DNA from 2 places in the Nocardia sp. NBC_00508 genome. Region 2 is predicted to be linked to the other one. Evidence: riboswitches for the same ligand, from Rfam matches in the RefSeq annotation. Region 2 holds a riboswitch; the other holds the start of a gene.
What was found. Region 2 has a riboswitch for cobalamin ahead of OHA40_RS18080 (CbtB domain-containing protein). Riboswitches for the same ligand answer to the same signal wherever they lie in the genome.
Positions count from the first base shown of each region.

Region 1: another riboswitch for cobalamin. It lies ahead of metE (5-methyltetrahydropteroyltriglutamate--homocysteine S-methyltransferase); the one in region 2 lies ahead of OHA40_RS18080 (CbtB domain-containing protein).

Region 1 covers NZ_CP107852.1:5,616,758-5,632,701, reverse strand. The annotation lists gene OHA40_RS25145 (chaperone modulator CbpM) at 1-88, shown strand, start outside; gene clpB (ATP-dependent chaperone ClpB) at 70-2,700, shown strand; gene OHA40_RS25135 (thioredoxin family protein) at 2,717-3,172, shown strand; gene OHA40_RS25130 (UBP-type zinc finger domain-containing protein) at 3,169-3,435, shown strand; gene OHA40_RS25125 (FAD-dependent oxidoreductase) at 3,347-5,107, shown strand; gene OHA40_RS25120 (PucR family transcriptional regulator) at 5,400-7,073, shown strand; gene OHA40_RS25115 (hypothetical protein) at 7,103-7,390, opposite strand; gene OHA40_RS25110 (serine hydrolase) at 7,496-7,708, opposite strand; gene OHA40_RS25105 (hypothetical protein) at 7,972-8,199, opposite strand; gene OHA40_RS25100 (hypothetical protein) at 8,553-8,831, opposite strand; gene OHA40_RS25095 (Hsp20/alpha crystallin family protein) at 8,870-9,289, opposite strand; gene OHA40_RS25090 (MerR family transcriptional regulator) at 9,539-9,793, shown strand; gene OHA40_RS25085 (hypothetical protein) at 9,964-10,197, opposite strand; cobalamin riboswitch at 10,598-10,828, shown strand; gene metE (5-methyltetrahydropteroyltriglutamate--homocysteine S-methyltransferase) at 10,976-13,246, shown strand; gene OHA40_RS25075 (hypothetical protein) at 13,704-14,567, shown strand; gene OHA40_RS25070 (nuclear transport factor 2 family protein) at 14,574-14,945, opposite strand; gene OHA40_RS25065 (bifunctional 2-methylcitrate synthase/citrate synthase) at 15,064-15,944, opposite strand, start outside.
Region 2 covers NZ_CP107852.1:4,066,660-4,082,603, reverse strand. The annotation lists gene radA (DNA repair protein RadA) at 438-1,835, shown strand; gene OHA40_RS18110 (hypothetical protein) at 1,852-2,502, opposite strand; gene OHA40_RS18105 (carbonic anhydrase) at 2,628-3,251, opposite strand; gene OHA40_RS18100 (A/G-specific adenine glycosylase) at 3,351-4,262, shown strand; gene OHA40_RS18095 (dihydrofolate reductase family protein) at 4,264-4,860, opposite strand; gene OHA40_RS18090 (alpha/beta fold hydrolase) at 4,921-5,670, opposite strand; gene mhuD (mycobilin-forming heme oxygenase MhuD) at 5,729-6,043, shown strand; cobalamin riboswitch at 6,195-6,345, shown strand; gene OHA40_RS18080 (CbtB domain-containing protein) at 6,376-6,570, shown strand; gene OHA40_RS18075 (CbtA family protein) at 6,561-7,352, shown strand; gene OHA40_RS18070 (hypothetical protein) at 7,389-7,871, shown strand; gene OHA40_RS18065 (OsmC family peroxiredoxin) at 7,931-8,371, opposite strand; gene OHA40_RS18060 (DMT family transporter) at 8,718-9,038, opposite strand; gene OHA40_RS18055 (FMN-dependent NADH-azoreductase) at 9,040-9,687, opposite strand; gene OHA40_RS18050 (TetR/AcrR family transcriptional regulator) at 9,794-10,423, shown strand; gene OHA40_RS18045 (ABC transporter permease) at 10,493-11,356, opposite strand; gene OHA40_RS18040 (ABC transporter ATP-binding protein) at 11,353-12,255, opposite strand; gene OHA40_RS18035 (sensor histidine kinase) at 12,557-14,062, shown strand; gene OHA40_RS18030 (response regulator transcription factor) at 14,268-14,975, shown strand; gene OHA40_RS18025 (vWA domain-containing protein) at 15,072-15,716, opposite strand; gene OHA40_RS18020 (ATP-dependent Clp protease ATP-binding subunit) at 15,841-15,944, opposite strand, start outside.

The sequences.
Region 1 (15,944 bases), 1.6 Mb from region 2:
GTTGGTGCTCGATCTGCTGGACCGAATCGAGAAGCTCGAAGCCGATCCTCGCCGAAGGAGGACCTCCACATGGACACCAGCCGACTGACCGAAAAGTCTCGGGAAGCTCTGCACGAAGCGCAGAACGCAGCAACTCGGTTGGGGCACACCGAAGTCGACGGTGAACATCTGCTGCTGGCGTTGATCGATCAGCCGGAGGGCTTGGTGCCCCGGCTGCTCGACCAGGCGGGTGCGGATGTCGATATGCTGCGCGCGGATCTGCAGTTGGAGTTGTCTCGTCGGCCGAAGGTCGGCGGCCCCGGCGCATCGCCTGGTCAGGTGATGATCACCAAGAGATTGGCCGGACTGCTCGAGTCCGCCGAACGAGAGGCCAAGCGCCTCAAGGATTCCTATGTGTCGGTGGAACATCTGGTGCTTGCCCTCGCCGAGGAGGGGTCGGCCGGTGCCGCGGGGCGGCTGCTCGCTCGCGAGGGTGTCGGCAGGGAATCGTTTCTCACGGCGCTCACGAAGGTCCGCGGCAATCAGCGGGTCACCTCGGCAACCCCAGAGGGCGCGTACGAGGCGCTGGAAAAGTACGGCCGCGACCTCGTCGCCGAAGCTCGCACGGGCAAGCTCGACCCGGTCATCGGTCGAGATGCCGAGATTCGCAGAGTGACCCAGATTCTGAGTCGCAAGACGAAGAACAACCCGGTGCTGATCGGGGATCCTGGTGTCGGCAAGACGGCGATCGTGGAGGGTCTGGCCCAGCGCATCGTTCGCGGGGATGTTCCGGAAGGTTTGCGCGACAAGACGATCTTCGCGCTGGATATGGGTTCGTTGGTCGCCGGTGCGAAATATCGGGGGGAGTTCGAGGAGCGGCTCCAAGCCGTGCTGGGAGAAGTGAAGGCGGCGGAGGGCGGCATCCTGTTGTTCGTCGACGAGTTGCACACGGTGGTCGGCGCCGGATCGGTCGGCGGCGAGGGTTCGCTGGACGCGGGCAACATGCTGAAGCCCATGCTCGCACGCGGCGAACTGCACATGATCGGCGCCATCACCCTGGACGAGTACCGCAAGCACATCGAGCCGGACGCGGCGCTGGAGCGCCGGTTCCAGACGGTATTGGTGGACGAACCGACCGTGGAAGACACCATTTCGATTCTGCGTGGCCTGCGCGATCGCCTCGAGGTGTTCCACGGCGTGAAGATTCAGGACGGGGCTCTGGTCGCTGCCGCAACCCTGTCGCACCGCTACATCACCGACCGCTTCCTGCCTGACAAGGCGATCGACCTCGTCGACGAGGCATGCGCCCGGCTGCGCACCGAAATCGACTCCATGCCGGCCGAACTCGACGAGCTCACCAGGAAGGTGACCCGCCTGGAAATCGAAGAGGCCGCGCTGTCGAAGGAAGCCGACGCCGCCAGCAAGGCCCGCCTCGAGGAACTGCGCAAGGAGTTGGCCGACGTACGCGCCGAGGCCGACGCCAGGCACGCCCAGTGGGACGCCGAACGGCAGGCGATCCGCCGGGTCCAGGAACTACGCGGCCGACTCGAACAGCTGCGCCACGAAGCCGAAGAGGCCGAGCGCAACTACGACCTCAACCGCGCGGCCGAACTGCGGTACGGCGAGATCACCAAACTCGAGCGGAACCTGCAGGCCGCGGAAGAACAGCTGACCTCCAAGCAAGGCAGGCAACCGCTGCTGCGGGAGGTGGTCACCGAAGACGAGATCGCCCAGATCGTCGCCGCATGGACCGGTATTCCGGTCGCTCGGCTGCAAGAAGGCGAGCGGGAGAAGCTGCTGCGGCTCGACGAGATCCTGCACGAGCGCGTTATCGGGCAAGACGAGGCGGTGCAGGTTGTCGCCGACGCGGTGATCCGGGCCCGGTCCGGGATCCGCGATCCGCGTAGGCCGATCGGTTCCTTCATATTCCTGGGTCCCACCGGCGTCGGCAAGACCGAGCTGGCGAAGACGTTGGCCGCCGCGCTGTTCGACAGCGAAGACAACATGGTGCGCCTGGACATGAGCGAATATCAGGAACGGCACACCGTCAGCAGGCTGATCGGCGCACCACCCGGCTACGTCGGCTACGACGAAGGTGGTCAGCTCACCGAGGCCGTGCGCCGCAAGCCGTACTCGGTGGTGTTGTTCGACGAGATCGAAAAGGCGCACGCGGACGTCTTCAACACTCTGCTGCAGGTGCTCGACGACGGCCGGATCACCGATTCGCAAGGCAGGCAAGTGGATTTCCGCAACACGGTGATCATCATGACCTCCAACATCGGCTCCCAGTACCTGCTCGAAGGGGTCACCGGTCATGGCGAGATCAAGCCGGACGCCCGGGACCGGGTGCTTGCCGAACTACGCGGGCACTTCCGTCCGGAGTTCCTCAATCGAGTCGACGACATCGTGCTGTTCACTCCGCTGACGCTGCCGCAGCTCGAACAAATCGTCGAACTCCAGACCGCCGAGCTGCGCGAACGGTTGGCGCAGCGGCAGATCCAGCTGGAAATCACGCCGGAAGCGCGCAGGCTGATGGCACAGCACGGTTTCGACCCGGTCTATGGTGCGCGACCGTTGCGCCGCTATATCGCCCACGAGGTGGAGACAAAGATCGGGCGGGCCTTGTTGCGCGGCGACATCGACCAGGGCGGCACCGTCACGGTGACCGTGCATGGCGGCGAACTGGCGGTCGCCTACACGCAACAGCAGGTCGCGGCCTGAGGAAGCGGTGGGGCCAATGGAAAAGGCGCAGGTCAAGTGTCCGCATTGTGGCAAGACCAACCGGGTGCCCGCCGCGGCGGGCACCGGAACCCCGCGTTGCGGCAATTGTCATGAGCCGCTGCCGTGGATCGTCGCTGCGGGCGACGATGATTTCGCCGGGGTGGCCGAGGAAGGGGCGGTGCCGGTGCTGGTCGATCTGTGGGCGACTTGGTGCCGCCCCTGTCTGATGGTCAGCCCGGCGCTCGAGCAGCTCGCGACCGAACGCGCAGGCCAGCTGAAACTGGTCAAGGTCGACGTGGACGCCGCACCCCGCACCGCGCAACGGTTCGCCGTCCGTGCGGTGCCGACCCTGCTCGTGTTGCAGCACGGCGAGGTCTTGGCCCGGCAGGCGGGCACCGCGCTGGTGCCCGAATTGCGGCGATGGCTCGACCAAGCGCTCGCCGAAGGCCGAAAGAAGGAGACGACGGCATGACTTCTGTGCACACCGACCCGCACGCAGCCGCGATCCGGCCGGTAACCCCCCGAACTCCCCAAGGGTGTGAAGAGTGCCTCCGGCTCGGGACGCCGTGGGTCCACCTGCGGCTCTGCCTGACCTGCGGGCACGTCGGCTGCTGCGACTCCTCGCCGATGCGGCACGCGCGTTCGCATGCGGGCGGGGCAGGCCATCCCATCGTCCAATCGATGGAACCGGGCGAAAATTGGCGCTGGTGCTACGTCCACCAGAACTTTGTCTGAGAACCCCGCGTCGGGCGTGACGCCGACCGAAACATCCGACATCGCAGGGGCATTCCCACGATTGTCGGATGAGCAGGTGGCGACGCTCGCCGTCGGCGGAACCCGCAGGCGGGTGCGCGCTGGCGAGACGCTGGTCCGGGTCGGCGAGCCGAGCGATACCTTCTTCGTGATCCTGTCGGGCAAGGTCGGGATCGTCGGCGACGAGCAGACGCACCGGATCGTGCGCGTGCACGGCCCCGGCCGATTCCTCGGCGAGCTGGGTCTGCTGGAGGGCCAGGTCGCGTTCTACACAGCGGAAATGGTCGAGGATGGCGAGGTACTTGCCGTCCCGACGCAGCGGGTCCGTGCGCTGGTCGAACACGATCCGGTGCTCAGCGATCTGATCCTGCGCGCGTATCTGGTCCGCCGCAGTTTGCTGATCGGGCTCGGTTCCGGCTTCCGGATCATCGGCTCCTGTTACTCACCCGAGACTCGGCGGTTGCGCGAATTCGCGGTGCGAAACCGATTGCCGCACCGATGGATCGACCTCGAGCGCGACAGTCGCGCCGAACAGTTGTTGCGCAGTCTCGGGGTCCGACCGGAGGACACCCCGGTGGTGATCTGGCGGGGCGAGCAGGTCCTGCGCAACCCGACCAATGCCGAGCTTGCGCGGGCCATCGGGCTTGCCGTTCCGGACACCGGCCACGACACCTGCGATCTCCTCGTCGTCGGTGCGGGTCCGGCGGGACTGGCCGCCGCAGTGTATGGCGCGTCGGATGGGCTCGACACGGCGGTGCTGGAGGTGATCGCGTCCGGCGGGCAGGCGGGTACCTCCTCCCGGATCGAGAACTACCTGGGCTTCCCTGCCGGGATATCCGGCGCCGAGCTGGCTGAGCGGGCGGTACTGCAGGCCGAAAAGTTCGGCGCCCGGATTCTGGTGTCGGCCGAGGTGACCGGTCTCGAATCCGAAGGCGGCCATCATCGGCTCCGCCTTTCCGACGGCGGCGCGCTGGTAGGCCGAGCCGTCATTCTCGCCACCGGCGCTCGATACCGCAAGCTGGAAGTGCCTGGCATCGAGCTCTTCGAGGGCACCGGTGTGCACTACGCCGCGACGCACCAGGAGGCGGCCACGTGCGGTCTCGGTCCGGTGGCGATCGTCGGCGGCGGCAACTCCGCCGGACAGGCAACGGTGTTCCTCGCCGAGCGTGTCGAGCGTGTCTACCTGCTCATTCGGGGCGGCGACCTCGGCAAGAGCATGTCCCGATATCTGGTGGACCAGATCGAGCGGCATCCGCGCGTGACGACACTTCGGCATACCGAGGTCCGCGGGGTGCACGGCACGAGTGATCTCGAAGAGATCGTGGTCGAGGACAATCGCACCGGCGAGCAGGCGACACTCGCGGTGAGTGCCCTTTTCGTCTTCATCGGCGCCACACCGTGTAGCGCCTGGTTGGCAGGCGCCCTCGGGCTGGACGATCACGGTTTCGTTCGCACCGGCCCGGATGCGGTGTACCGGACCCGCGACGAGGACGCCCGCTATCCCGAATGGCGACCGGTGCCGCTGGAAACAACCGTGCCCGGCGTCTTCGCGGCGGGCGACGTCCGCAGCGGCTCGGTCAAGCGGGTTGCCTCCGCGGTGGGCGAGGGCGCGATGGCGGTGCGGCAGGTTCACGAATACTTCGAAAGGCGCTGATCGGTATGCGGTGCCGGGCGACAGGAGATGTCGACGGTTCCGCACTGACGAGTGATCACCCAGCACACTCGATTACCACATCGGCCCACGCGCGACACGCCGATCGCGTGTAGCATCAAGGATCGACGCCCGCAGCATCGCATCGGCACGTGGGACACCAATGATGTAAGCAGGTCACGGGCTCGCGGCAGATAGACGCGATCGGTCAGTATTCGGGATTGGGCACCGAAGCCGCCGCGGTTTCGAGGTCGGCGCGCGACCTCGGCCACCTAACCTCACGGACTCGATCCGCATGAACCAGCAACTGTTGAGTTCACAGGTCAATGACTCGCTCGCCCGCGCCCAGTTGTCGTCGATGCACGCCCTGTGCGCCCTGTCGATGATGCTCTTCGCCGAACACCAGGACCTGGACATCCTGCGGATCGCCGCGGAGGCGGTGCCATCGCTCGGGTGCTGCCGCACGCTGGCGAGTTATCACTCCGTCGACGGCGAATTTCTGCCCTACCCGCCGCTACCTGCGCGGCCCGACCTCGACACTCAGATCCGCGCGCAGGATGGTGCGGGCAAAGTCGACCTGTCCGACGGCCAGTGGGGCTGGGCGTTCACCCTGTCGAGCGTGACCGGAGCACGCGGCTCGCTGCTTGTCGCTGCCGACCACGAACCACGGGCGGACGAGATCTTCCTGCTCACCGTGCTGGCTCAGTTGACCGGTGCGGCGCTGGCGAATGCCGCACTGCGTGAACAGTCGGTCGCCCACGCCATCCAATTGACCGAGATAAACCAGCACCTATCCGCCAGTGTGGTCCGACTGGAGAGCCAGATGCGGGTACACGAAGTGCTCGCCGGCGCTGCGGCGTACGGCGGCGGGGAGCACGGGATCGCGGACGCCCTCGCTCAGGTGTCCGGGCTACCCGTAGCGATCGAAGACCCCTTCGGCAACCTGAGGGCCTGGTCCGGGCCTGGTCTGCCGGACCGTTACCCGAAGCCCTCACCGCAGGAACGTGAGCAATTGCTGCACCGGCTCGCCACAGCCAACGCGCCTCTCCGCATACACGACCGGGTAGTCATCCTGGTGAAACCGCGCGCCGAAATCCTCGGCACACTCGCGCTGGTCGACCCCGACCATCGGGTGACCGACGAGAACCTCTTCGCCCTCAGCTACGGCAGTACCGTTCTCGCGCTCGAACTCTCGCATCAACGCAATGTCGCCGAGATGGAGCTGCGACTGCGCCGCGACCTGGTCGACGATCTGCTGTCCGGTACCGACAACGACAGCGCCTTGGCCAGGGCCGAGGCATTGGGACACGACCTGCACGGTCAGCACTACCTCGTCCTGGTGCACAGCACCGGCAGCGCGGTCGCCGAGGCAGTAGGCCGCGCCGCGACCGCGCTGGACCTGCACTACATTCCGGGACGCCACGCCGGGATGGTGGTGCTGATCACCGACCGCCGACCCGATCCGGTCGCCCTGCACCACGCCATCCGCGAACACCTCGACACGACACCGGTGGCCATCGGTATCAGCGGCCGCTGCGACCAGCCGAGCCATTTCGCCGGTGCCTTCGCCGACGCGCGCCGCGCCATCAATATCCGGCTGCGATCCCGAACACCCGACGGCGCGACCGCATTCGACGAACTCGGCTTCTACCGCCTGGTCGACGCCGCCCATACCGACGGCCAGGTCGAAGAATTCATGCGTGAATGGCTCGGCGCGCTCCTCGACTATGATCGAACCCGCAACACCGACCTCGTCCACACCTTGAGCCAATACCTCGAATGTGGCGGCAACTACGACGATTCCGCCGCCGCACTGCACATCCACCGCAGCACCCTGCGCTATCGCCTCGGGCGCATCCGGGAAATCACCGGCTTCGACCTGCGTGACGTCAACACCCGCTTCAACTTGCAAGCCGCGACCCGCGTCTGGCAATTCCTGTCCGCCGTACACCTCCCAGGCGAGACCTGATATCAGCGCTGCAGACTCGGAGTCGGATCCTATGTCGCCCGGTCGGCTCCCGGCCGGGCGGTCACGCCGAGGCGATGATCGAGACCGAGGTCGGCGGCGCGGAGGGCGGCCAATTCGAGCGCGAGTTCGTTGTCGGCAGTGCCGTGGTCGTTCAGGATCTCGTCGAGGACCATTCCGTTCACCGCCTGCTCGCGTGTCAATGCGATATTCGGCAGCCAGCTGAGTTCCCAGCTGCCGCCAGCGAAGTCGGGCACGTAGCGCGCGATTTCCGGAGTGATGTCGCTGGTGATGAATAGGTCGGTCGTGTCGAGTGCCATGATTCGCTCTCATTCACTCTGTGCGGGATGACCCGGACAGCGGTTCGCGGGATGGCGGTGGTCGTGCTCGGTCACGGCCCGAACGCGCTGGTGTCAGGCACCTCCTCACCCTCTCCAGCGTCGACAAGTTCCAGTCCTACGCACCGGAAGCGTTCCTGCGTCGCGTGTCTCCGACACCGCTGCTGATGGTGATCGCGGATCAGGACCGCCGGAGACCCGGCGCCCGATCTCGCCAACCAGATGACCGAAAGTCACGCTGTGGTACAGGTGTTCCGTGCCCGGCGGCCACTGTGGTGGCTGCGTCTCGAGTGGATTGATGACCGGGTCCCAGGCGCATGCTTGTTCGAAGGTCAGCGTTCCGTCGATGATCGGCGGGCCAGGGCCTGGATGTTGAGCGCGGAAAACCGCGTACGAGTCTCACGATGACTTCGTCGGCGCCGGGTCGGCGCGTGTAGCAGGCGCCGACTGATACCGGCACGGCGTCGATATCGAGATCCGGCCCCCTGGCTGCCTGGCTTATGCCGGTCGCGCCTGGCCATAGCGGGGTCGGCCGGTAGGTAGTGCGGGTCCGGGTGCTGTGGTCAGCAGGCGGGGTAGTCGTAGTCGTCATCATCGTGTGGGGTGATCAAGGCTTGATCGATACGGTCGGTGAGGTCGGCAGTCTCGATCGCTGCGCGCAGGGCCTCGGCGAGTGGGTGCAGCGTGGTGGTGCCCAGGCCGATGTCGAGGTCGCTGTCCCGGACGGGAACGTTCTGGCCGACGCGGTCGAAGTCGCTGCCTGCGGGGGTGGTGGTCCAGGTGGCGGTCACGGCGGTCTCCTTCCCTCGAATGCCATCGGGTGGCCGATCCGGCGAAAGGCCGGGTGAGCCCGGAAGCCTCATGCTGACCGGGCCCACCCGTCGGCGGCAGGGACAACATGAACCTGTGCCGGTGCTCCCGCGAGGGGCGGCGCGCCGTGCCCGCTGCTGTGCCACGACAGTGGCTGTGCACGCGCCGGACGGGGTGTCCTGACGTCCGGGTGCCGGTGTGCAGGAACCAGGCCCGGCCGCCGGCCCGTATATCGCGAAAACACTTCTGTGCGAGAACGGTTTCGTGTGGTCTTCGTTGTCTTCGACGGGCATCACCTCGCTCTCACTCGTCATCGGATACCGCACCGAGGCTCTCAGCGCCGGGGGCGGGCCGCGCTGGCGAGCCGGCCCAACGCCCGGTCGGCGTCCGTGCAGCTGGGCGGTCCGCCCTCCCGGCGCCGCGCGCCCTGCCGTGGCCAGGGTGCGCGAGGTCCGCGCGGTGGCGGGGACCTCCACCGATCCCGGGCTTCGCGCAAGACCTGGTCGATCTCGGCGAACAGTTCCTCGAGATCGGGGTCCAACCCCAGCAGCCGGGCATCCAGGCCCGACAGCTCGCCGGGCTCGGTCGCAGCGTGACCGGTCGCGCACCTCATCGCGGGCATCATCACAGGACTCGCGTGAGGCTGCCGGGTCAGGCGTTGATGGCCTCGCGTTCGTCGTGGCGGCTGATCTCGATCTTGCGGGGCTTGGCCTTCTCCGCGACCGGGATCACCAGGCGCAGCACCCCGTCGCGGTAGTCGGCGCGGATCGCGTCGGTGTCGAGGTTCTCCCCCAGGAACAACTGGCGGCTGAACACCCCACGGGTGCGCTCCGCGGCGATCATCGAACGCTCGGGGTCCAGTTCCGGGCGCGAGGCCCGCACAGTCACCACGTTGCGTTCGATATCCAGATCCAGCGAGTCCGGGTCGATGCCGGGCAGGTCGAGTTCGACGAAGAACTCGTCTCCCTCGCGCCAGGCGTCCATCGGCATCACCGCCGGACGGGCCGGCGTGCCGAACACCTGCTGTGTCAAACGATCCAGATCCCGGAACGGATCGGTGCGCATCAGCATGGTCGCCACCTCCTACTTCACTCCATTCTCGATCGAAGGGAACTCAGATAACTTGTGTCATCTGACATAGATTTTTTTAGCACTCTGCCGAGATGAGCGCAAGCATCCTACGGAGGTAATCTGGAGATGGCAGAGAGAAGGAGTCGAATGCTGTCGGATCGATACGAGGACCACCCGACGGGGCACGGTCACCGGCCCGGCCCGGCGCAGGCGGTGTACGGGATCTCGGTGGCCGCCGAACTGGCCGGGATGGGAATGCATTCGCTGCGCTTGTACGAGCAGCACGGACTGGTCACACCAGCCCGCAGCACCGGCGGCACCCGCCGCTACAGCGACGACGACCTGGCGCGGCTCGCGCGCATCGCCGCCCTGACCGCGCAAGGGGTCAACCTCGCCGCGATCGCCCGCATCCTCGACCTCGAAGACGCCAACACCGAACTGCGCCACACCAACGCCGCGCTCAACGCGGAACTCGACCGACTACACCACCACAACCCGCAGTAACACTGGGCGCGCGGCCAGGCGGGAACCGATCCGCCGCCCCGCGCATGGACTGCTTCATCGTCCCGTCAGCCCTCTTGCCAGGACCACTCATCCGCCGAGAGCGAGCCGGGTGTTCATGTTGAGCTCGACCTCGCCGTAGGGGTTGTTATCTGGACAATTTGGTGCTCACCTCAGCATTCGGTAGGCCCTTCGGCCAGCTGGCAGTGCTCACCGAGTTCGGTCAGGAGCTGCCGGATGCGGCTGGCGGCGCTGCACGAGATGGCGCGCCGGCGTGGTGGGGTACTGCTGGTGGCGGCGTAGTCGATGGGAATGTCGTCGAGCAGGGCGCGGGTAACTTTCTCGCTGCCATCGTCGATGGCCAGGATCGCGGTGCCGCGGATCAGCTGCGACCGACTGCCGATCATGCCGCCGGTGCGCTGCTAGAGATAGTCCCCCAAATCGACCAGCGCGCCGGACTTGTGCCGGTGCAATTGCAGCATGCCCTCCAGTGAGGCGATCAGGGCGCGCCAGGTGTCGCGCTGCTCGCCGGTGCCGTAGGCAAAGGCCGTCGCGCCAATTACATGGAGTTACCCATGTGCTCACGAAATCAGATGTTGCGTTGAGAGCGCCGTTGTGGCCTACCGTCGATGCCGCGGCAGCAACCCGCGTCCCCCACCGGAGGCTGATCCAGATAAGGGTGACATGGCCAGGCCGGGCCGGTTACGCGCGCCCGCGGCTGCGGGGCCTATGCTGAAGGAGCAGCTGGTTCACCAGCGCGCGGCGAGATGGAGCCCCGACGTCGCGCGACGGAGTCGAGCCCGTCCGTGCGGCGACGTTACGGCGGGCGAGAGGGAACCCGGTGGGAATCCGGGACTGTCCCGCAGCGGTATGCAGGAACGACCGCCGTCACCAGGCACTGAGTTCACCGAGCCGGAAGGCTTCGTGACTTGGGAAGCGACGGCCAGTAGGTCGGTCATCGGGAACACCGGAGCACGCCGGTACGTCCCTCGGCCGGTGCCCGCGAGTCCGAAGACCTGCCAGCCGTGCCGGGTACGCCGTACCCGGCGGCCACCGCCTCGTGGATTGGGCGTGCGGATCACCAGCTGACGTGTCGGGCTCCTCGGCCGGGAATATCTCCGGCATGTCATAAGGTCCTCCGCCTGCCCGTATGGCGATGGCTTTCGTCCTCAGCAATGGAGAAACATCGTGACTGTTTCACAGCAAAAGCCGTTCACCGCAACGGTTCTCGGGCTACCTCGGGTGGGGCCGCGGCGCGAGCTCAAACGAGCCACGGAAGCCTACTGGGCAGGCGGGATCGACGCCGAGAAGTTGCACGCCGTGGCAAGTGATCTGCGGCGAGCTCAGCTCACCGAATTGCTCGCCGCGGGCCTGGACTCGATCCCCGTCGGGACCTTTTCCTATTACGACCAGATACTCGACACCGCCGTCCTGCTCGGCGCGTTGCCGCCTCGGGTCGCCGGGATCGCCGATCCGCTGGATCGGTACTTCGCCGCCGCGCGCGGCACCGACACGGTCGAACCGTTGGAGATGACCAAATGGTTCGACACCAACTATCACTATCTGGTGCCGGAAATCGGCCCGGACACCGCGTTCTCGCTGCACCCGGAGAAGCTGCTGGAGGAACTGCGGGAGGCGCTCGAGCTGGGCGTGCCCGCGCGGCCGGTGGTGGTCGGCCCGATCACCTTCCTGAAGCTGGCGAAGGCGACCGGCGGCACCGCGCTGACCCGGCTGCTCGAGCTGCTTCCGCTCTATCGGGAGTTGCTGCGCCGGCTGGCCGCCGCGGGGGCCGAGTGGGTGCAGATCGACGAACCCGTGCTGGTCACCGACCTCACGGCGGAGGAGATCGACCTGGTGCAGGCCACCTACGGCGAACTGGCCGAGGCGGCCGATCGTCCCGCGATCCTCGTCGCGACCTACTTCGGTGATCCAGGTGCCGCGCTCACCGCGCTGGCGAATACTGGGATCGAGGCCGTCGCCGTCGACTTCACCTCCGGCACAGACGTTTCCGCGGTGGCTGCGGTGCCCGCCCTGGCGGGCAAGCTCGTCGTCGCCGGAGTGGTGGACGGACGCAACGTGTGGCGCACCGACCTCGACCGTGCCCTCGCCACCCTCGGCACCTTGCTGGGATCCGCTGGGCACGTGGCGGTTTCGAGCTCGTGCTCGTTGCTGCACGTGCCGTACACGCTGGCCGCGGAGACGCGGTTGGACGAGCGGCTGCGGTGGTGGCTGGCTTTCGGGTCGGAGAAGGTCGCGGAGGTGCGCCTGCTCGCGACCGGCTTGCGCGAGGGCCCGGAGGCGATCGGCGCCGAATTGGCCGCGGTGCGGGCGGCACTCGCGGCGCGGCGGTCGGATCCGCGTCTGAACGATCCGCAGGTGCGCGCCCGTCTGGCCGCACTCGGGCCGGACGCCGTGCGCCGCGCTCCCGCCGAGCAGCGCCGTGAGCTGCAACAGGATCGTTTGCGGCTGCCCGCGCTGCCGACTACGACGATCGGTTCCTATCCGCAGACCTCCGCGATCCGGTTGGCGCGGGCCGCGCTGCGCAAGGGCGAGATCGATCAGGCGGAATACGTGCGCCGGATGCGCGCCGAGATCGCGGACGTCGTCGCGCTCCAGGAGGAACTGGGGCTGGACGTGCTGGTGCACGGCGAGCCGGAGCGCAATGACATGGTGCAGTACTTCGCCGAGCAGCTCGACGGTTTCGCGGCCACCGAGCAGGGGTGGGTGCAGTCGTACGGCACCCGCTGCGTGCGGCCGCCGATCCTGTTCGGGGACGTGGCACGGCGGGAACCGATGACCGTCGAGTGGATCGGCTACGCGCAGTCGCTCACCGACAAGCCGGTCAAGGGCATGCTGACCGGCCCGGTGACCATTCTCGCGTGGTCGTTCGTCCGCGACGACCAACCGCTGGAGGAGTCCGCCCATCAGGTGGCGCTGGCGATCCGGGACGAGACCGTGGATCTGCAGTCTGCGGGCATCCGGATCGTCCAGGTCGACGAGCCGGCTCTGCGCGAACTGCTTCCGCTGCGTGCGGACGACCAGCCCGCGTACCTGGAGTGGTCTGTGCGGTCGTTCCGGCTCGCGACCTCCGGTGTGTCGGATGCCACGCAGATCCACACGCACCTGTGCTACTCGGAGTTCGGCGAGGTGATCGACGCTATCGCGGGGCTGGACGCCGACGTCACGTCGATCGAGGCCGCGCGCTCGCGTATGGAGGTGCTCGACGACCTCAACGCGGCGGGCTTCGACCTCGGCGTCGGTCCCGGCGTGTACGACATCCACTCGCCGCGGGTGCCCAGCGTGGAGGAGATCACCACGTCGCTGCGCGCTGCGCTGAAAGCCGTTCCGGCCGAACGGCTCTGGGTCAATCCCGACTGCGGATTGAAGACCAGGGGCCCCGCCGAAGTGGAAGCCGCGCTGCGCAATATGGTCGCCGCCGCGGCGGCCGTCCGGTGAACGCGTCCTCCTGAGCGATGATCGGCGCCCCCTTCCCCCTGACGAAGGGGGCGCCGACTCACGCACGCCCGACCGGCCGCACTACATGCCGTCCCCTGGTTGCCCTCTCGCCCCGATCCTGACCGATTCCCCGGACTGCGCGAGCCAGTCCACTACGGGCTCAACCGGATTCCGGTTCCGGCCGTGGATGCCGTCGCCGCCGGGACGTATACCGCTCACACGGCTCCTCCCGCCGCGTCATCGGCACAACCCCCGCCCGCGTCCGCATCGCCTTCCGCCACGCCGTGTGACACCCGGAACAACGCTCCATCGGCATACCCCTCCTCGCACGTCTTCTCCGACTCGGTCTTTCCCCTCTTGCCCTACTTCGACGCGCGCACGCCCGATTCGGTTCCCAATAATCGCGACGAATTTCCGCTTCAACGAATGTCAGTGTGGCCGTGTAGTTTCCATTGCCATGCCGACGCAGCAGCACGAGGTGCTCGTAGAGATGTTCCGGTCGCAACCGCACCTAGCGGCCGGGTTGATCACCGATGCCTTCGGCATACCACTACCCGCGTATGCGCAAGTGCGTGCGGCGTCATGCGATTTCACCGATGTCGGGCCCAACGAGTTCCGGGGTGACACCGCACTGGTGCTCACGGACGCCAGCGGGACCGCCGTGGTCGGCATCGTCCTGGAAGTCCAACTCGGCCGCGACCGATCCCGGCAGTGGGCGTGGCCGGTCTATGTGAGCACCTTGCGTGCCCGCCTGGAATGCCCGGTCTTCTTGATGGTCGTCAGCCCGGATGCACGGGTTGCCACTTGGTGCCGGAAGCCGATCGAATTCGGTCACCCGGGCCTCGTGCTCCGCCCATTGGTGCTCGGACCGGACGTGGTGCCTACCGTGACCGATCTGGGCGAAGCTCGAACGCTGCCCGAACGAGCCGTCCTCTCCGCACTCGCACACGCGGACGGCCCGGACGCGGATCGGGTGTTCGAGGCGTTTCTCGCCGGATTGCAGAGCACCGACGACGAGCGCGCGAAAATGTACTATGACCTTGTTGTCGCGGCTCTGTCGAAGACAGCCCGGCACCGACTGGAGGAACTCATGACGTCTACCTTCAAGTACGACTACCAGAGCGACTTCGCCCGCAAGTACGTCGCACAAGGCCGCGCCGAGGAGGCGGTGCGGACCCTCCTCATGGTCCTCGAAGCACGCGGAATCGCTGTCCCGGACAAGACACGGGCCGAAATCATCTCTTGCACCGATCTCGACCGACTCGAATCCTGGACCCGCAAAGCCGCCACCGCCGAATCCGAGAACGACCTGTTCGACTGACCCGCTCTACAGTCCGAAGGCTCGGTTGATGACCGCCATGTCGAAGTAGTCGCGCCAGGTGGTGATGGCACCATCGGTGACCTCGAAGAAGCCCATGACCGGGAGTGGGGTCGCGCGGCCTGCGGAGCGCAGGGTGTCGGTGCGTTCGTTCATGACCACGCTGCCGGATGCGATCTGGTGGTGGATGTCGAAGTCGATGGCGTCGAAGGTGGTCAGGAAGCCGGCGATGAAGTCGCGGATGGCAGCGCGGCCGACGATGGGTTCCATCGGAATATTGTGGTAAACGGCGTCTTCCGCGAAGTAGGCGCTGATCCGGTCGGGATCGGGGTCGGACCAGCTTCGGCACATCGCACGGACGAGTTCGTCGGGACTCGGCATTCGCGTGGCTCACTTCCTGCTACCGCCGGGCGGGGTGCACCCACGATTCAACCAAGCAATTGCTCGGTAGGGAAGAGAATCGGGGTTTCCCCTGCCCGCCGGGGGCAGGTCGCTCCGTTCAGTGGCTGACGGCCAGCTTCCGCTGCGGCACGCCGGTGTACTCCGACAGCGGCCGGATCAACGTGTTCGATGCCGCCTGCTCGATGACGTGCGCGGTCCACCCGGTGATCCGGCTCATCACGAAGATCGGCGTGAACATCGCGATGTCGAACCCCATCAGGTAGTAGGCGGGGCCGGCGGGAAAATCGAGATTCGGCTTGATTCCGGTGGCCTCCGCCATCGCGCGCTCCAGTTCGGTGTACATGCGCAACCAGCGCTCACCTCCGGTCGCCGCCGCGACCCGCTCCAGCTCCGCGCGCATGGTCGGCACGCGGGAATCACCGTTCTTGTAGACCCGGTGACCGAAGCCCATCACCTTCCGCTTGTCCGCAAGCTCGGCGCGCAGCCACGACCCGGCCAGCTCCGGTTCGCCGATCTCCAGCATGGCGTGCATGACGGCCTCGTTGGCGCCGCCGTGCAGCGGTCCTTTCAGCGCCCCGATGGCGGCCGTGACCGCGCTGTACATATCCGATCGGGTGGAGGTGACCACCCGCGCGGCGAAGGTGGAGGCGTTGAAACCGTGTTCCGCGTAGAGGATCAGCGAGGTCTCGAACGCCCGCACGATTCGGGGGTCGGGCACGGCGCCGAAACACATGTTCAGGAAGTTCGCGGCGAAGCCCAGATGCGAGTGCGGCGCAATGGGATCCAGTCCGCGCCGCCGCCGCATGTCCGCCGCGATCACGGTCGGCAGCACTGCGGTCAAGCGCAAGGCTTTCGCCAGCAACGCCCGCTGCGTGGGCGTACCGCCGCGATCCTCCTCCGCGTCCTCGGCCCCGAGGTAGCTCACCACCGTGCGCACTACGTCCATCGGATGACAGGTCTCCGGCATCTTCTCGACCA
Region 2 (15,944 bases):
GTCGGCGACTGCGGCGTCAAGGGTGTGCCGCACTTCATCGCTAGCGACTGGGTGTCTGCCGCTGGTCCATTTCGTCGCGGACGCGGCGGCCGCTCGGACGCGAGCCGGGCCGCGAACGGGGCAATGCTTGATCTCGCTGCGCTCGAAATCGGGGGTGGGGCCGAGTAGTGCGACTGCGGCGTCAAGGGTGTGCCGCATTTCATCGCTAGCGACTGGGTGTCTGCCGCTGGTCACTTCGTCGCGGACGCGGCGGCCGCTCGGACGCGAGCCGGGCCGCGAACGGGGCAATGCTCGGTCTCGCTTCGCGAGAAATACCGGGTTGGGCCGGTGAAGTTGCGTTGATAGCAATCGCTGGACATTAGTCGGCTTCCAGAGTTGTTGCGGCGGGCGCTGACAAGTTTCCGACTTGTGTCGGTGCTGGTGCGTAAGGTGCGCGTGTGGCAAAGACCAAGCCGATCTTTCGGTGTTCCGCCTGTTCGCATGAAGTCGCCAAATGGGTGGGCAAGTGTCCCGAATGCGGGGCCTGGGGCAGCGTCGACGAGGTAGTCGTCGGGGCGGGTGCGGTCGGGGCCCAGGGACGTAAGGCGATGCTGCCCAGTACCGCGGCCGCACCGATCTCGCAGATCGATGCCAAGACCACCAAGGCCAGGCCGACGGGTGTCAGTGAGCTGGACCGGGTGCTCGGCGGCGGGGTGGTCCCCGGTTCCGTCGTGCTGCTCTCCGGCGAGCCGGGGGTGGGCAAGTCGACCCTGCTACTCGAGGTCGCCCATCGCTGGGCCACGCAGCGCGACGAGAAGTCGCTGTATGTCACGGCGGAGGAGTCGGCGGGGCAGGTCCGGCTGCGCGCCGATCGCACCGGTGCGGTGCACGACCGGGTCTATCTGGCGTCGGAATCGGATCTGTCGATCGTGCTGGGGCACGTGGAGCAGGTGCGCCCGACGCTACTCGTGGTCGACTCGGTGCAGACCATGCTCGCCCCGGATGTGGACGGCGTGATCGGCGGCGTCACCCAGGTGCGCGCGGTCACCGCCGCGTTGACTTCGCTGGCGAAGGTGAGCGGGATCGCGGTGCTGCTGGTCGGCCACGTCACCAAAGACGGCAATGTCGCCGGTCCGCGCACGCTCGAGCACCTGGTCGATGTGGTGTTGCAGTTCGAGGGCGACAAGAACTCCACGCTGCGGATGGTGCGCGGCATCAAGAACCGCTTCGGCAGCGCCGACGAAGTGGGCTGCTTCGAATTGCACGAGGACGGCATCACCGGTGTCGACGATCCGTCCGGCCTGTTCTTGCACCACCGGACCGATTCGGTGCCGGGCACCGCGGTGACCGTCGCGATGGACGGCAAACGACCGCTGGTCGGCGAGGTGCAGGGCCTGACCGTGAAGACCGAGATCCCGCAGCCGCGGCGCGCCGTGAGCGGGCTGGACTACAACCGGGTCGCCATGGTGCTGGCCGTCCTGCAGAGCCGTGGCCGGATATTCCTCGGCAAGAGCGATGTCTACGCCGCGACGGTCGGCGGCATGCGTCTGGTCGAGCCTGCGGCCGACCTGGCCATCGCGCTGGCCATCGCCAGCGCGGAATCCGATGTGTCGATCCCGCCGGGCTGGGTGATCCTCGGCGAGGTCGGACTCGCGGGCGAGGTCCGCAAGGTGACCGGCGTGACCCGCAGACTGGCCGAAGCCGAACGCCTCGGCTTCACCACCGCCCTGGTACCCCCCGGCCTGGCCCCGGCGAAGACCACCATGAAAATCCACGAGGTCACCGACCTGCGCTCCGCCATCCGCATAGCGGGCCTCCGCAAACTACGCGCTGCCCCAGCAGAGGCAGTCGGCTGAGTCGGCGCGCGCTCTATTACGCGATATTGAACGGCTCTGCCGCGCTGCGCACCGAACCGAGTTGCGCCACAACGTTGTATGCACCCGGTGGCACCTGAACGCGTTCGCCCGCGCAGTTGGGCTGCGAGGTGGAGCCCGACCAGGTCACCGTGAACGCCGCCTGCTCACCGCGATTCATCGTGCGGACGTCGGGCTGGCCGTCCGGGTAGCAATCGGTGCTCGACCACAGCCGCCGCTGGCCGTCGAGCGTGTGCACCGATACTTGCTGCAGACCGGAGCCCGTATCGCGGGTGCAGGCTACCGACGAGATGTTGGTGATGACGATCCCGAACACCGGCTGCTCGCCGCTCTTGTAGGTGGGCTGCTCGACCGTCACTTTGATCGCGAGCGACTGGTCCGGGCACGGACCTGCCGCCACGAGGCTGGTGCTCGGCTTCGGCGCGCCGGAATCACCGGCGCCGGATGGCTTGGCCGGTGCGGATTCGGCCGGCTTGGCCACGACCGAACTGGACGCGGCGGACTTGGTGTCGCCGGGCGAGTCGCCGCCGCGCACGACCGCGAGCACGACCCACATCACCAGCGCCAGCGCGACCACCAGGATGCCGATGGCGAATGCGCGTCGACGCCAGTAGATCTCCGGTGGCAGTGGTCCGTTCGGTTCCAGCACGCCTCAACGGTAAGGGCATGATCGGGCCCAGCGTCTCAGGGGCACGGCGTGTCGGCCGCCCCGCACCCGTTTGCGGCGGGTAGATTCCGCCGGCACGCTGGGCGGATCCCGGGTGTGCCGTGGCTTCAGACCACCTCGCCGATGTTGCCGACGACGCGGTGCAGTCGCACTTTGCCTTCGGCCAGCTTGTAGGTCACGCACGCGATCGCGCACGCACCGGTCGCGACCCGCTGCGAGATGATCATCGACCGCTGCATGAGCAGGCGGCTGGTCTCCACCACGTGCCTGGACTCCATCTCGTCGACGGTGGACAGACCTTCCCGCCGTCCGATCAGAATGGACGGCGTGACCCGCTCCACCACGCTGCGGATGAACCCGCCGGGGACCTCGCCGCCGTCGAGCGCGTCGATGGTCGCCTTCACGGCGCCGCAGCTGTCGTGCCCGAGCACTACGATGAGCGGCACGTTGAGCACCTGCACCCCGTACTCGATCGAGCCGAGTACCGAGCTGTCGACCACATGGCCCGCGGTGCGCACGACGAACATGTCGCCGAGGCCCTGGTCGAAGATCAACTCGGCTGCGACCCTGGAGTCGCCGCAACCGAACAGGATCGCGTGCGGGTGCTGGCCGCTGACGAGCTTGGCCCGGTCTGCGGCGCCCTGGCTAGGATGCAGCAGCGCACCACTGACGAAGCGCTCGTTGCCTTCTCGCAGGGACTTCCAGGCACTGATCGGGTTGGAATCCGGCATACCGACCATTGTGCACAAGCCTTGCGTTACCAGCGAGTTCGGATGGTTACAGGTGGGCAAACACCGCCTAGCGGCGGCAGGACAGGGATAGTGAGGGCAGTGCGGAACGGCGCACCGAAGGGCATCGACGCGGACACGTTGCTGGACTGGTACCGGGAGACCGCGCGCGATCTGCCGTGGCGTAGGCCGGGCGTCACCGCGTGGCAGATCCTGATGAGCGAGATCATGCTGCAGCAGACCCCCGTCGTACGCGTCGAACCGGTCTGGCGCGAGTGGGTTGCGCGTTGGCCGGTTCCCTCGGCGATGGCGGCGTCCTCGCCGGCCGAAGTGCTGCGGGCCTGGGGCAAGCTCGGCTATCCGCGGCGCGCGCTGCGCCTGCACGAGTGCGCGAGAGTGCTGGCGGCCGAGCACGGCGACGAGGTGCCCGCCGACGTCGACGTCCTGCTCGGCCTGCCCGGTATCGGCGCTTACACCGCGCGCGCCGTCGCGTGTTTCGCCTACGGCCAACGGGTTCCGGTGGTGGACACCAACGTCCGCCGCGTGGTTGCCAGGGCGGTGCACGGGCGCGCGGAAGCGGGTAACCCGTCCTCGCGCGACCTCGCCGAGACCGAAGCCCTCCTGCCACACCGGATCGACCGCGCCGCCGTGTTCTCCGCAGCCCTGATGGAACTCGGCGCGACCGTGTGTACCGCGCGCACCCCTGATTGCTCGCAGTGTCCACTGCCGAGCTGCGCATGGGTCACCGCCGGAAGACCGGTGACCGACGTGGTCCGCCGCACCCAGAAGTACGACGGCACCGACCGGCAGGCCCGCGGTCGGCTGCTGGACGTCCTGCGGGACGCCAGCGGACCGGTCGAGCGGATACGCCTCGATCTCGCCTGGACTCGCGACCCCGGACAACGTGACCGGGCGCTCGACTCGCTGCTGGTGGACGGCCTGATCGAACAAACCGCCGACGGCTTGTTCGCGCTCGCGGGCGAAGGCGGCCACAACGCGGCAGGGCCGGCCTGATTCAGGAGCGAGCGAGCTCCGTGACTGTCACACCGTTGTCGAAAATCTGCCGGTCCACGACGGTGAAGAACGCCGGGTCGAATCCGCCGTCGATGAGCGGCACGCCCGCTCCCGCCAGCACGGGGTAGGTCTTGAGCACCAGCCGGTCGATCTCCGGCATCAGTTCGCCGGCCAGACGTCCACCCCCGCACAGCCAGATGTCTTTATCGCCCCCTTCCTTTTTGAGGGCGCGGATCAGGCCGAGCGGGTCGCGGTCCACGACGGTCACGTCCGGGTCGGCGACCTCGCCGAGAGTGCTGGACACCACGTACTGGCGCAGGTGCGCGTACGGGCTCTCGATACCCGCGTCGTAAGCGGGCCGGTAGCTGCCCAACCCCAGGATCACAGTGTCGAAGCGGACATTGGGCACGTCGGTGAGCCCAGCGGCCGCACGGACGACCGTGGGAGTGACCTCTGGATAATGCGTGTCGACCCACGCGTTGTATGCGGCGGAACGCTCCTCGTCGGCCAGTGGGGCGAAGAAGAAGTCGAATTCCCCCTTCGGCCCCGCGATCCGGCCGTCGAGGCTGATGGCGACGTAGTAGACGAGTTCTCGCATTAAAATCACTCCATTTGAAGTACTCCACTTGCAGTGGTTAAGAAGATAGCACGTCCGCGGTCACCCACCGCCGAGCACGCGCCTGAGGAAGCGTTCGACCTCCGCCCGGTAACGCTGTGGCTGGTCATCGTGCACGAGATGTCCCGTACCGGGAACCAAGGCGTAATCGGCTTCCGGATGCGCGGCGGCCATCCGCCGCATCTGTCCCGGCGGGGTGATGCTGTGCTCGCCCTCCAGCAGCAGGGCAGGCACGCGCACGGCATGCCATTGCCACCAGAAGTCGCGCGTCCCCCATTCCTCGGAGATGTCACGGAACGTGGTGACCGAACCATGCAGCCGGTATCCCTCCGGTCCGCGCTGGAACGAGTTCAGGAAGTACTGTCCGGCCACCGGTCCGAAGAAGGAAAGCACGGCTTCGTCGTCGGGAAACGGCTCGGGCCATGCCTCGATCATCGCGGCCCAGTGCGCGGCGGTGCGGCCGGTGAAATCCGGCGCGATGTCCTCGATCACCAGTGCTCGGACCCGCTCGGGGTGGGTCGCGGCGAACACCCACCCGTGCAGCGCGCCCATCGAATGTCCGATCACCACCATCGGCTCGGTGATCTCCGCCGTGCCGGTGGCAAGGTCGTCGACGAATGCCTCGGTGGTCAATTCCGCCGGCGCGGGCCTGCCATGCCCCGCGGCGTCGAAGGTGTAGACGTGGCCGTGTTCGCGCAGCCAGTCCAGCTGATCGCGCCACGTGCGCGCGCTGCCCATCAGTCCGTGCAGCAGCAGGATCGGCGCGCCCGCTCCGCCTTCGTCGTGCAACATCGGTTCGACAATACGAGGCACCGAGCGCCTGCTCGGTGGCAACCGCTAGCTTGGACGCATGGCTGTTGTGAAGATCAACGCGATCGAGGTTCCCGAGGGCGCGGGCCCCGAGCTGGAGAAGCGATTCGCCCACCGTGCGCACGCGGTCGAGAACTCGCCCGGCTTCCTCGGCTTCCAGTTGCTGCGCCCCGTCGCCGGAGAGAACCGGTATTTCGTTGTCACCCAGTGGGATTCAGAAGAGTCCTTCGCCGCCTGGCGGGACGGGCCCGCACGCGAAGCGCATGCGGGCGAGCGCCAGAAGCCGGTCGCGACCGGGGCTTCGCTGCTCGAGTTCGAAGTCGTCCTCGACGTCGCGGGGAAGCCCGCGAACTGAGTCCGATGGGCAGCGCTCCCGGGGCCCTTGCGCACACTGCTGCCTCCGGGCGCGTCGCTCGCGTCGCGGTCCTGGGTGCCTTCGCCGGGCAGGTTCCTGCCTGCCCGGCGACTTGCCCGAGGCCGTGGTACCGCCGCGCAGGACATAGTTGACGCCGGGTGTGTGCGGGTGTCACAGTTCGAAGGACAAACGCGAGGGTGACGCGGTAATCCGGTGAGATTCCGGAGCGGTCGCGCCACTGTGTTCCATGCACCGAGTCCGGTGCCGGACAGCCAGACACCGGCACCGTCGCGTCACTACCCGACGGGACGCGTATCCCAAGGAGGACTCGAATGGCTATCGCGCATTCACCCAGCCGGGCAACCGATTCCCTGGCCACCGTGCTCGTCACGGTTGGTGTCGTTCTTCTCGCACTACTCACCCTCTACCTGGTCGGATTCGATCAGGGCGCCATCTCGCGCAGCGGGATGTACCTGCACGAGTTGATGCACGACGGACGCCACCTGCTAGGGCTCCCGTGCCACTGATCGGTTCACTCGGAACACTGCTGCTACGCGGCCTGCTGGCCGGTCTCATCGCCGGGCTGCTGGCCGCGACGGTCGGTTACTTCGTCGGCGAACCCAAGGTGGACGCCGCGATCGCCATCGAAGAAGCGGGCTCCGCCGCCGAACACACGCACGGCGAACCCGCCGAACCGTCGGGCGGGCATTCGCACGGCGACGAGGAAGAACCACTGGTGAGCCGCACCGGCCAGAAGTTCGGGCAGTTCCTCGCGCTCGGGCTGGCCGGGCTCGCGCTCGGCGCCATCTACGCCTCGGTCGCGCATGTCGCGCGGCGCTACACCACGCTGTCCGGGCCGCGGCTCGCGCTGGCGCTGGGCGCGGCGGGCTGGGCCGCGATCGTCGCGGTGCCGTTCTTCAAGTACCCGGCCAATCCGCCCGCGGTGGGTGATCCCGAAACCATCGACGAGCGCACCCTGCTGTGGCTGGCGGCGGTGCTGCTCGGCATCGTGGCGGTCGGCGCCGCGGTGGCGGTGTTCACCGTGTTGCGTGCACAACTGTCCACGGTCCGGCTGATCGGCGGTGTGGCCGCGTTCGTCTTGGTGACCGGGCTCGGCTACATCCTGCTGCCCGGTGTGAACGAGGTGAATGCGGATTTCCCGGCCAGCCTGCTGTGGGAGTTCCGGGTGGCGTCACTGGCCGAGACCGCGACGCTGTGGGTGTGCCTGGCCCTGGGCTTCGCGGCACTCACCGAATTCGCGACGCGAACCGATACTCCGGTACGGGTAACGGCCGCTACCGCGGACTGATTCGCGTCCGGAATTAGCTGAGGCAGTGTCGGTCACATGACCGGCACTGCCTTTTCTTCCCGGCCCGCCCCTCTGCACGCCCCTGTCTCCGCGCCACCACGCCCGGTTCGCGTCGCGTTCTCCGCGCTGGTCGTCGCTTTGCTCGCGGGCATCGCCGAAGCGATCGTGCGGGCAGCGCTCGCGTTCGACGAGGCCGACCCGGCGGACTTGGCGACCGGATTCGGCATGCGGTTGGCGATCTACCTGGCGGTACTGGCCGTCGCGGTGCGCGTGACCCGCGGCGACCGTTGGGCGCGTCTGGTGATCACCGTGGGCATCGGCGGGTTCGGTCTGCTCTCGCTGATCATCGAGCCGCTGGCCGAGGCCATCTCGGCGAAGGAACTCCGCGACCTGTTCGCCGACCTGACCCCCGCATCCGTATCGCTCGGTGTCTTCCGCGCAGTTCACGTAGCCGCCGTTCTCATCGCGATTCCCGCGCTCTACACCCGCCCCGCCCGCCGCTACTTCCACAAGCGCTGATTTGTCGCAAGCTCCCCGCACACGTCACCGAGTGTGCGGGGAGCAAGCGTTTGCGCGAACTACGCGAGGGCCGCGTCGAGGGTGATGTGGTCGACGCCCGCCAGTGCTTTGCTGACCGGGCAGCCCGCCTTGGCGGCCTCGGCGGCGGCCTGGAAGCCGTCGGCGTCGATGCCGGAGACGCGACCGCGGACGGTCAGCTTGATTCCGGTGATCCGGAAGCCGCCCGCCGGGTCGGGGCCGAGGGTCACGTCGGCGGTGACGTCCAGGCTCTCCGGCGCACCGCCCGCGTTGCCGATCTGCGCCGAGAGCGCCATCGCGTAGCAGGAGGAATGCGCGGCCGCGATCAGTTCCTCCGGGCTGGTGGTGCCGTCGGCCTCCTCGGCGGAACGCTTGGGGAACGACACGTCGTACTTGCCGACCCCCGAACTGGCCAGCTCGACCTGTCCCGAACCCTCCTGCAGGGTGCCGGTCCAGGCGGTACGCGCGGTACGTGTGGGCATCACGGTCCTTTCGCCGATGATCGTTTGACGATTCAGCAAAAAACCTACCCCGGCCGCTTCGCTCCGGCCCACCAGTTCGCCGATCACTTTCGTCCCGGCGGCCTATTCACACGCGCGCCGCGACGGCAGGGCGGCGCACCGGAAACCCATACGCACCAAGCACATCGAGGTATGCCGCCCAACGCCCGACCAGGTACGCACCACACGCGGCCGAAGATCCACTCACCTCTGGGCAATCCGTGGCGCGCCGAAACGCCCACCTGGACCGACAGAAGGTCCCGGCGGCGACGGGAGACATCCCGCCGGGCACCAATCCAGCGCCTGAACCGTCCGCCGAACCGTTCGCTCACTCCGGGTTCGTAATCCGGGCCAGCACGATGCCGCCGAGGATCAACGCGAGCGCGAGTATGCGCCCCGCGCTGAACGGGTCCTTGTGCAGGACGATGCCGAGGACGATCGCGCCGAGCGCCCCGATGCCGGTGAACACCGCGTAGGCGGTCCCCACCGGTAGCGTCTGCATAGCGCGGGACAGCAGGTACACCGCGGTGACGCCGAGCGCGAAGCAGATCAGCGTGGGCACGAGTCTGGTGAAGTTCTCGGTCGGTTTGATGCTCTGCGACCAGACGATCTCTACCAGCCCGGCGATGCCGAGGACTACCCAGTTCATCTCAGTACTCCGCGGCCAGATCGCGCGCTGTCACCAGCGCCCGGGCGTAGGACTCGTCGTGCTCGGCCCGCCGATCCGCGAGTGCCGGATCCTCGCGGGAATTGGCTAGTTCCGCGTGGACGAAAACCGTGTCGATGACGGCGAAATGGCCTGCGAAGAAATCGCGCAGAAAACGTTCCTGATAGTCATAGGCTGCTTTGGGCGCGCCGGGCGAGTATGCGCCGCCGCGTGCCGACGTCACGACGAAGCGCCGGTGTCCCAACGACATTCGCGGGAAGGTCACCTGATCCAGCCACGCTTTGAGCGAGGCCGGGATCGAATAGTTGTACATCGGCGTCCCGATCAGGACGACGTCCGCCGCCAGCAGTTCGGTGAGCAGCGGCGCGACGATCTCCCACGCGGCGGCCTGCGCGGAGGTGCGGACCAATTCGCCGAGCCGCTCCGGATCCGTGCGTGGCAGGGCCAGCACCGCGGCACACAATTCGGTCCACGCCTCTCCGATGAAGGGCACGGGGTCGGCCGCGAGATCACGGTAGCGGTAGCCGCCCTCCGGGTGTCGCTCGCGCCAGGCATCGGCGAACGCGGCGCTCAACTCCCGGCTGATCGACCGCCGCCGGGCGGTGGCATCGAGGTGCAACAGGGTGGTCATGGTCAAACCTCCGATTAAATGGACATGGTGTCCGATTCAGCTGAAGCGACCCTAGGACTAAATGGACGTATTGTCCAGTTAATTCGAAGTCGGCTACAGTCGCGGCATGGAACCCCGATCCGATCTGCTCGCCGGCACCGGCTCCGGCCGGCAGGCAGGCCCGCACGAACGCGCGGACGCGGCACGCAACCGGGCCAAAGTGCTGACGGCGGCGGCCGAACTGTTCGCCACCCGGGACCCACGCGCGGTGACGATGGACGACATAGCGAAGGCTGCGGGCGTTGGGCGCGGCACCCTGTATCGCCGCTATCCGGATACCAACTCGATCGCCGTTGCCCTGCTCGACGAGCACGAGCGCGCCCTACAGGAGAAATTGCTCGCCGGACCTCCCCCGCTCGGCCCCGGAGCATCACCGGCAGAGCGACTGGCCGCGTTCTACGCCGCGATGGTCGAATTGCTGGACGCGCACGCGCATCTGGTGCTCGGCGCGGAAATCGGCGGAGCACGGTTCGCGACCGGCGCGTACGGGTTCTGGTACGCGCATGTGCGAGCGCTATTGGTGGCGGCGGAAATTCGCGAGCCGGACGCTATGGTCGACCCACTGCTCGCGCTGCTGGCAGCGGAGGTCTATCGAAAGCAGCGCGAGCGCGGGCTCGACTCCGAACAGATCACCGACGCGCTCCGCACCATCGCGGAAGCTGTGCTCGGTGATGCGCAACCGGCGAAGCGAGAGTGACCCGAGACGCGGACATGACCGAAAGCCGTTGACGGACGCTCTCCGCCAACGGCTTCGACACCCTCTTGATCACACCAGATCGCGTCCGCGCATCAGCCAGATCGTGCCACCCGCGAAAAGCACCAGGTAGCTCACCAGCACGACCAGAGATTCGTTTCGCGAAAGCACTTCGAGCACACCCGGCGTAGCCGGTCCGTCGACCGTGCGCATCGCCCCGGCCAGCGACCCCGCCGCCGTGCCGGGTAGATGATCGGTGATGACCTCGATCGGCGGGAAAATGCCCGCCACGCCGCGCAGCAGGTTCTCCACCACGAGCACCCAGACCAAGCCGAGCCCGACGGCGAGCGCGGGACCACGAGCGATCGCGCCGATGAGCGCACCCGCCAGCGTCCACATTCCCAGAATCACTATTCCGGTGAGGATTCCGAGCAGCGCCCGGTCCAGCGAAGGCGGCGTGAGCGGCTGTGACTCCGATACCGCGACCAGTCCGGCGATCGCGATATCCGCAACGAACGCCACGCACACCAGCCCCACCACCACGACCGCGAGACTCACCACTACCGCGGCGACCGTGGACACCCGCGAAGGGCGCTGTGTGAACACGGTTTTCCAGGTCCCCCAGCCATATCCGCTGCCGACGGTCAGCGCGCCGAGGATGAGCATCAGCGCGCCGCCGAACATCGCCATCCCCTGCGTGAACACTTCGGGGACCGCGACGGGCAACATCTGCTGCAGCAGCGCCTGGCGAGGCAGCCCATTGGACATTCGGCCGGATTCGCCCGAGGTATACGCCAAGTAGTTGAACAGGTATGCGAACGTGAGATTCAGCAGAATCCACGTGCCCAGGAGTATCCAGAACGCGGGCCACTTGCGCAGCCGCAGCATTTCCGCTTTCGTGCTCGCCACCAGATCACGCAGCACCAACCGGTTCATCGCACCGCCTCCAGTCGTGTCATCTCGAAGAACACTTCCTCCAGGGATTTCTCGTCGACCCGCAGTTCCAGCAGATCCGCGCCCGACGCCACAACGGCACGCGCCACCGCGGGCGCGGAGACGGCGTCCGACTCGATCCTGATACCGCTCGCGGTCGGTAACGCCGAACGCTCGCCGACCAGCCGACGCACTACGGGCAACGCCACCTCCAGCGGCTCGGCCCGCAGCAGCAGCGACGAGGCCCCGCGCAACTCCGCGACCGTCGCTTCGGCGAGCAGCGTGCCGTGCGAGATCACGCCGACGCGGTCGCAGATCTCCTGCACCTCGCTGAGCATGTGGCTGGACAGCAGCACAGTGTGGCCCTCGGCGGCCAGATCCGTGATCAGCTCCCGCATTTCGGCCATACCCGCCGGATCCAGGCCGTTGGTCGGCTCGTCCAGGATGAGCAGATCAGGACTGCCCAGCAGCGCGGCGCCCACACCGAGCCGCTGTTTCATGCCCAGCGAGTAGGTGCGGAATTTGTCGTCGGCGCGGGACGCCAGGCCGATCCGGTGTAGTGCATCCGCCACTTCGGTTCGGCCGAGTCCGCGGTACTTCGCCAGGACCCGCAGGTTGTCCCGGCCGGAGAGGTAGGGATAGAAACCGGGGCCCTCGATGAGTACACCGATCCGGCGGACCACCGCCGGATCACCCGGACTGCGCCCCGCCACCGTGGCCGCGCCCGCGCTGGGACGGATCAGCCCGACCAGCATGCGCAGCGTGGTGGTCTTGCCCGCGCCGTTCGGGCCGAGGAACCCGTAGATCTCGCCCGACGCGACGCTCATGCTGACACCGGAGACCGCGGTGTGGTCGCCGTAGCGTTTGGTCAACCCTCGGGTGACCACGATCGAATCTGTCATGCACCGAGAATCCGCCGCAGACCCTGGCCTTGGCATCCGTCGCCGAGCGATGTTCGGCGTACGTATCGAGAACTATCGCGGCGCCGCCGCGGAATTCCGTCCGCGCCCAGCGCGCATTCCGGATGCCGATGGCGCGATATCCGTGAAATACGTTCCCAGGCGGACGTCGAATCCCGGCCCAGCCGCATAGGCTACGTGCGTGCGGGTGGCAGGGATTACAGATCGGAGCTCGGTCGGCTTGGACTGGGGGGTCGCGCTCGTCGTGGCCGCGGTTCAAGTGGTCGGGGGCACCTTCGCGAACATGCGGCAGACGGGGGTGCACTCCCTCGATATGCTCGGGTATCTGCTGCTGCTCGCCGGGCCGGTGGCGCTCATCTGGCGGCGGGCGCAGCCGGTGCCGGTGCTGTTCGTCGTCCTGGCCGTATGCCTGGCGTATTTCGTGCGCGGCTACGGATACGGGCCGATCTTCGTCTCGCTGGTCGTCGCCTTTCTGACCGCCGCGAGCAGCGGATCTCGTTGGTGGACTTACCCGCTCGTCCCGCTCGGCTATCTCACCCTGGTCTGGCCGGTGCCCGCGCCGCTCGGCCGGCCCGCCAACCTGTGGCAGATCTTCGCGCTGATGGCTTGGCTGGCCGTGCTGCTGTCGGTAGCCGAAGGGATCAGGCAGCGCAAGGCCGTGCTCGTCGCGCGCCGACAGCGCGCCGAGGCCGCGCGCCGGGACGAGCAAGCGCAGCGCGAGCGGCAAGCCAGCGACGAGCGCCTGGCCATCGCCCGCGAATTGCACGATGTGCTGGCGCACAGCCTGTCGATGATCAACGTGCAGTCCTCGGTGGCGCTGGAGATACTCGACAAGCGACCCGAGCAGGCGCAGACCGCGCTGACCGCGATCAAGGCCGCTAGCCGCGACGCACTGGCCGATGTGCACGCGCTGCTGCACACGATCCGCTCCGGAACGGTCGCAGCGTCCGGGGACCAACCGGCCGACGACGCCCCCGCGAGCACGGACGAGGACAACGACCGTCGGCGCCGCCGTAGCTCGCGAACCGGCCGCAACCTGTCTGCCGCCGAGGGTGCTTCGAGCGACAGCGACAGTCGCGCACACGCCACGGCGAACACCGATGCCGCCGGGCCACCGCCCGCCCCCCGCGCTCCCGCACCGAGCATCAGCGACTTGGACGAGCTGTTGCAGCTCCCGCGCGCGACCGGCTTGACGGTCGACACCCGAGTGCTCGGCACCGCCCAGCAGTTGCCCAGCGTCATGGACGCGGCGGCGGTGCGGATCATCCAGGAATCGTTGACCAACGTGCTCCGGCACGCGCCCGGCGCCGACGCCACGGTGACCGTGCGCTACACGTCGGACTCGGTCGACATCACCGTCGACAACACGCGCCCGACCAGCGCCCCATCCCGTTCCGGCAGCGGCGGCAACGGCATCATCGGCATGCGCGAGCGGGCGCACGCACTCGGCGGCGCGCTCACGGCAGGCCCCCGTCCCAGCGGCGGATTCCGGGTCGCGGCACGGCTGCCCACCCGGACACCCGACCCAGGAGCGGCCGAACCGAATGCGACATCCCCGGGTACAACGCCGACCGGCGCCACACCGGGCACGATCACCCCGAGCAAAGCGGCAACGAGCACGCCCGATCAGGAAGCGGCTGGACTCACTACGGCGACATCGGGGACGACACCGAACAGCACCACACCGAGCATGACCGCTCCGAAAGAGCCGGGTACGGCCGCACCTCATGGTCCGCAGGACGAGCCCGCCGAGCGGCCGAGCACATCCGCCGGACGAGTGAAGCACTAGCTCCGGCAGAGGGCACAGGAAACTCCGATGCACGACCACCACGACAACACCCGGACGGGCGACACGGCATCGCGCACCGCGCAACCCAGCGCGACGGCGCCGGGCAGCGCGCGGGTACAGCCCGCAGACGTCTGGCAACCGAGTAGCTCCGCTGGAAAGCAATAGCGCCCACCGGAACGACCCGGGCGACGCAGAGGAGGCTCCGATGCATGACCACGACGGCGCGCAGGCCGGTGGCGCAGCCGGGCAGGCGAGCATCCAGGTCTTGGTGGCCGACGACCAGGCGCTGGTGCGCGGCGGTTTCGTCGCACTGCTGGAGGCCCAGGACGGTATCGAGGTGGTCGGCGAGGCGGACAACGGTGAGCAGGCGGTGCGCATGACCCGCAGCCTTCACCCGGACGTGGTGCTGATGGACATCCGCATGCCGATCCTGGACGGCCTGGCCGCCACTCGCATGATCGCCGAGGACGCGAAACTCGCCGAGGTGCGAGTGGTCGTGCTGACCACCTTCGAGCTCGACGAGTACGTCTTCGAGGCGATGCGCTCCGGGGCGACGGGATTTCTCGTCAAACACACCGAGCCGGCCGATCTGGTGCGCGCCGTTCGCGTCGTCGCGGCCGGCGATGCCCTGCTGTCCCCCGGCGTCACCCGCAGGCTGATCGCGGAGTTCTCCGCGCGCGCGAAGACGCCACCGCCCGCGACCCTCGCCGAACTCACCGAGCGCGAGCGCGAGGTGATGGCCCTGGTCGCCGAGGGCCTCACCAACGCCGAAATCGGCGAACGTCTCTTCATGAGCCCCGCCACGGCACGCACCCACGTCAGCCGTATCCTCACCAAACTGAACGCAAGAGACCGAACCCAACTCGTGGTCATGGCCTACGAATCCGGCCTGGTCCGCCCAGGCTGGCAATAGTGGTCTCCCGCCACCACGAGACCGCTGGTGAGCGAACCGTAGCCGATGATCGACCCCGGTTCGGTCCGGACGACTCCGCAAGGGACCGGTCCGTTGTCAGCTTTCCGGATTCGCCTGTCGGCGTTCGGCTTCGGTGAAGACGGGGCGCGGGGCCCCCACCGGTGCGGACTGCGCGCGCGTGGAGTACGCGGCGGCAGCGCCGAATGCACCGCTCACGCCACCCGGCGCCGCGGCGTAGGTGATCGACTGCCCTGGGGCGAAGCCCATCTCGGTGCCGATCGCCACCGCGTCCATGTTTGCGCCGAGGAAGAGGAAAGTCCAGTTGTAGACATCCTGCTGCTGGGTGATGAGCGATTTCACCGCAGCGTGCGACCATTCCTTACTGGAGTTCTCGTGCCCATCGGTGAGCACGACGACGATGACAGTTCCCGGTCGCTCCTGCTCGGGCCGCTTCGCGAGGTCCGCGCCCACGTCGGTGACCAGTTTGCCGACCGCGTCGTACAGGGCGGTCATCCCGCGCGGCTGTAGGCTCGGCGGCGGCACCTCGGCGATCGGCCGATTCGCGTAGAGGCATTCGTATTCGGTGTCGAATTGCGCCAGCGTCACCTCGATGCTCTTCGGCACCTCGCGCTGCTGCTCGATATAGGCGGCGAACCCGCCTTCGGTGTCGGACTTGATCGACTGCATGGAGCCGGAACGGTCCAGCAGAACAGCGATCAGGGTCGAATCCGGATTGGTCATTGCACACCCCCGTGTCGGTTTCACGAACCCCACCCAAGGTACTCGCTCCGCCGCCGGGCATCGTGCGACGAATAAGGGCTCGTACCACCGACTACAGGTGGTACGAGCCCCTTTGATTCGCGACTTACTCGCCGGAAGCTGCCTCCGCGGAGCCTTCCGCCGCGCCGGTCAGCACGACTTCGGGCTTCTCCTCGGCGGCGGCCTTGGTCAACTTCGCCTTGCCGGTGA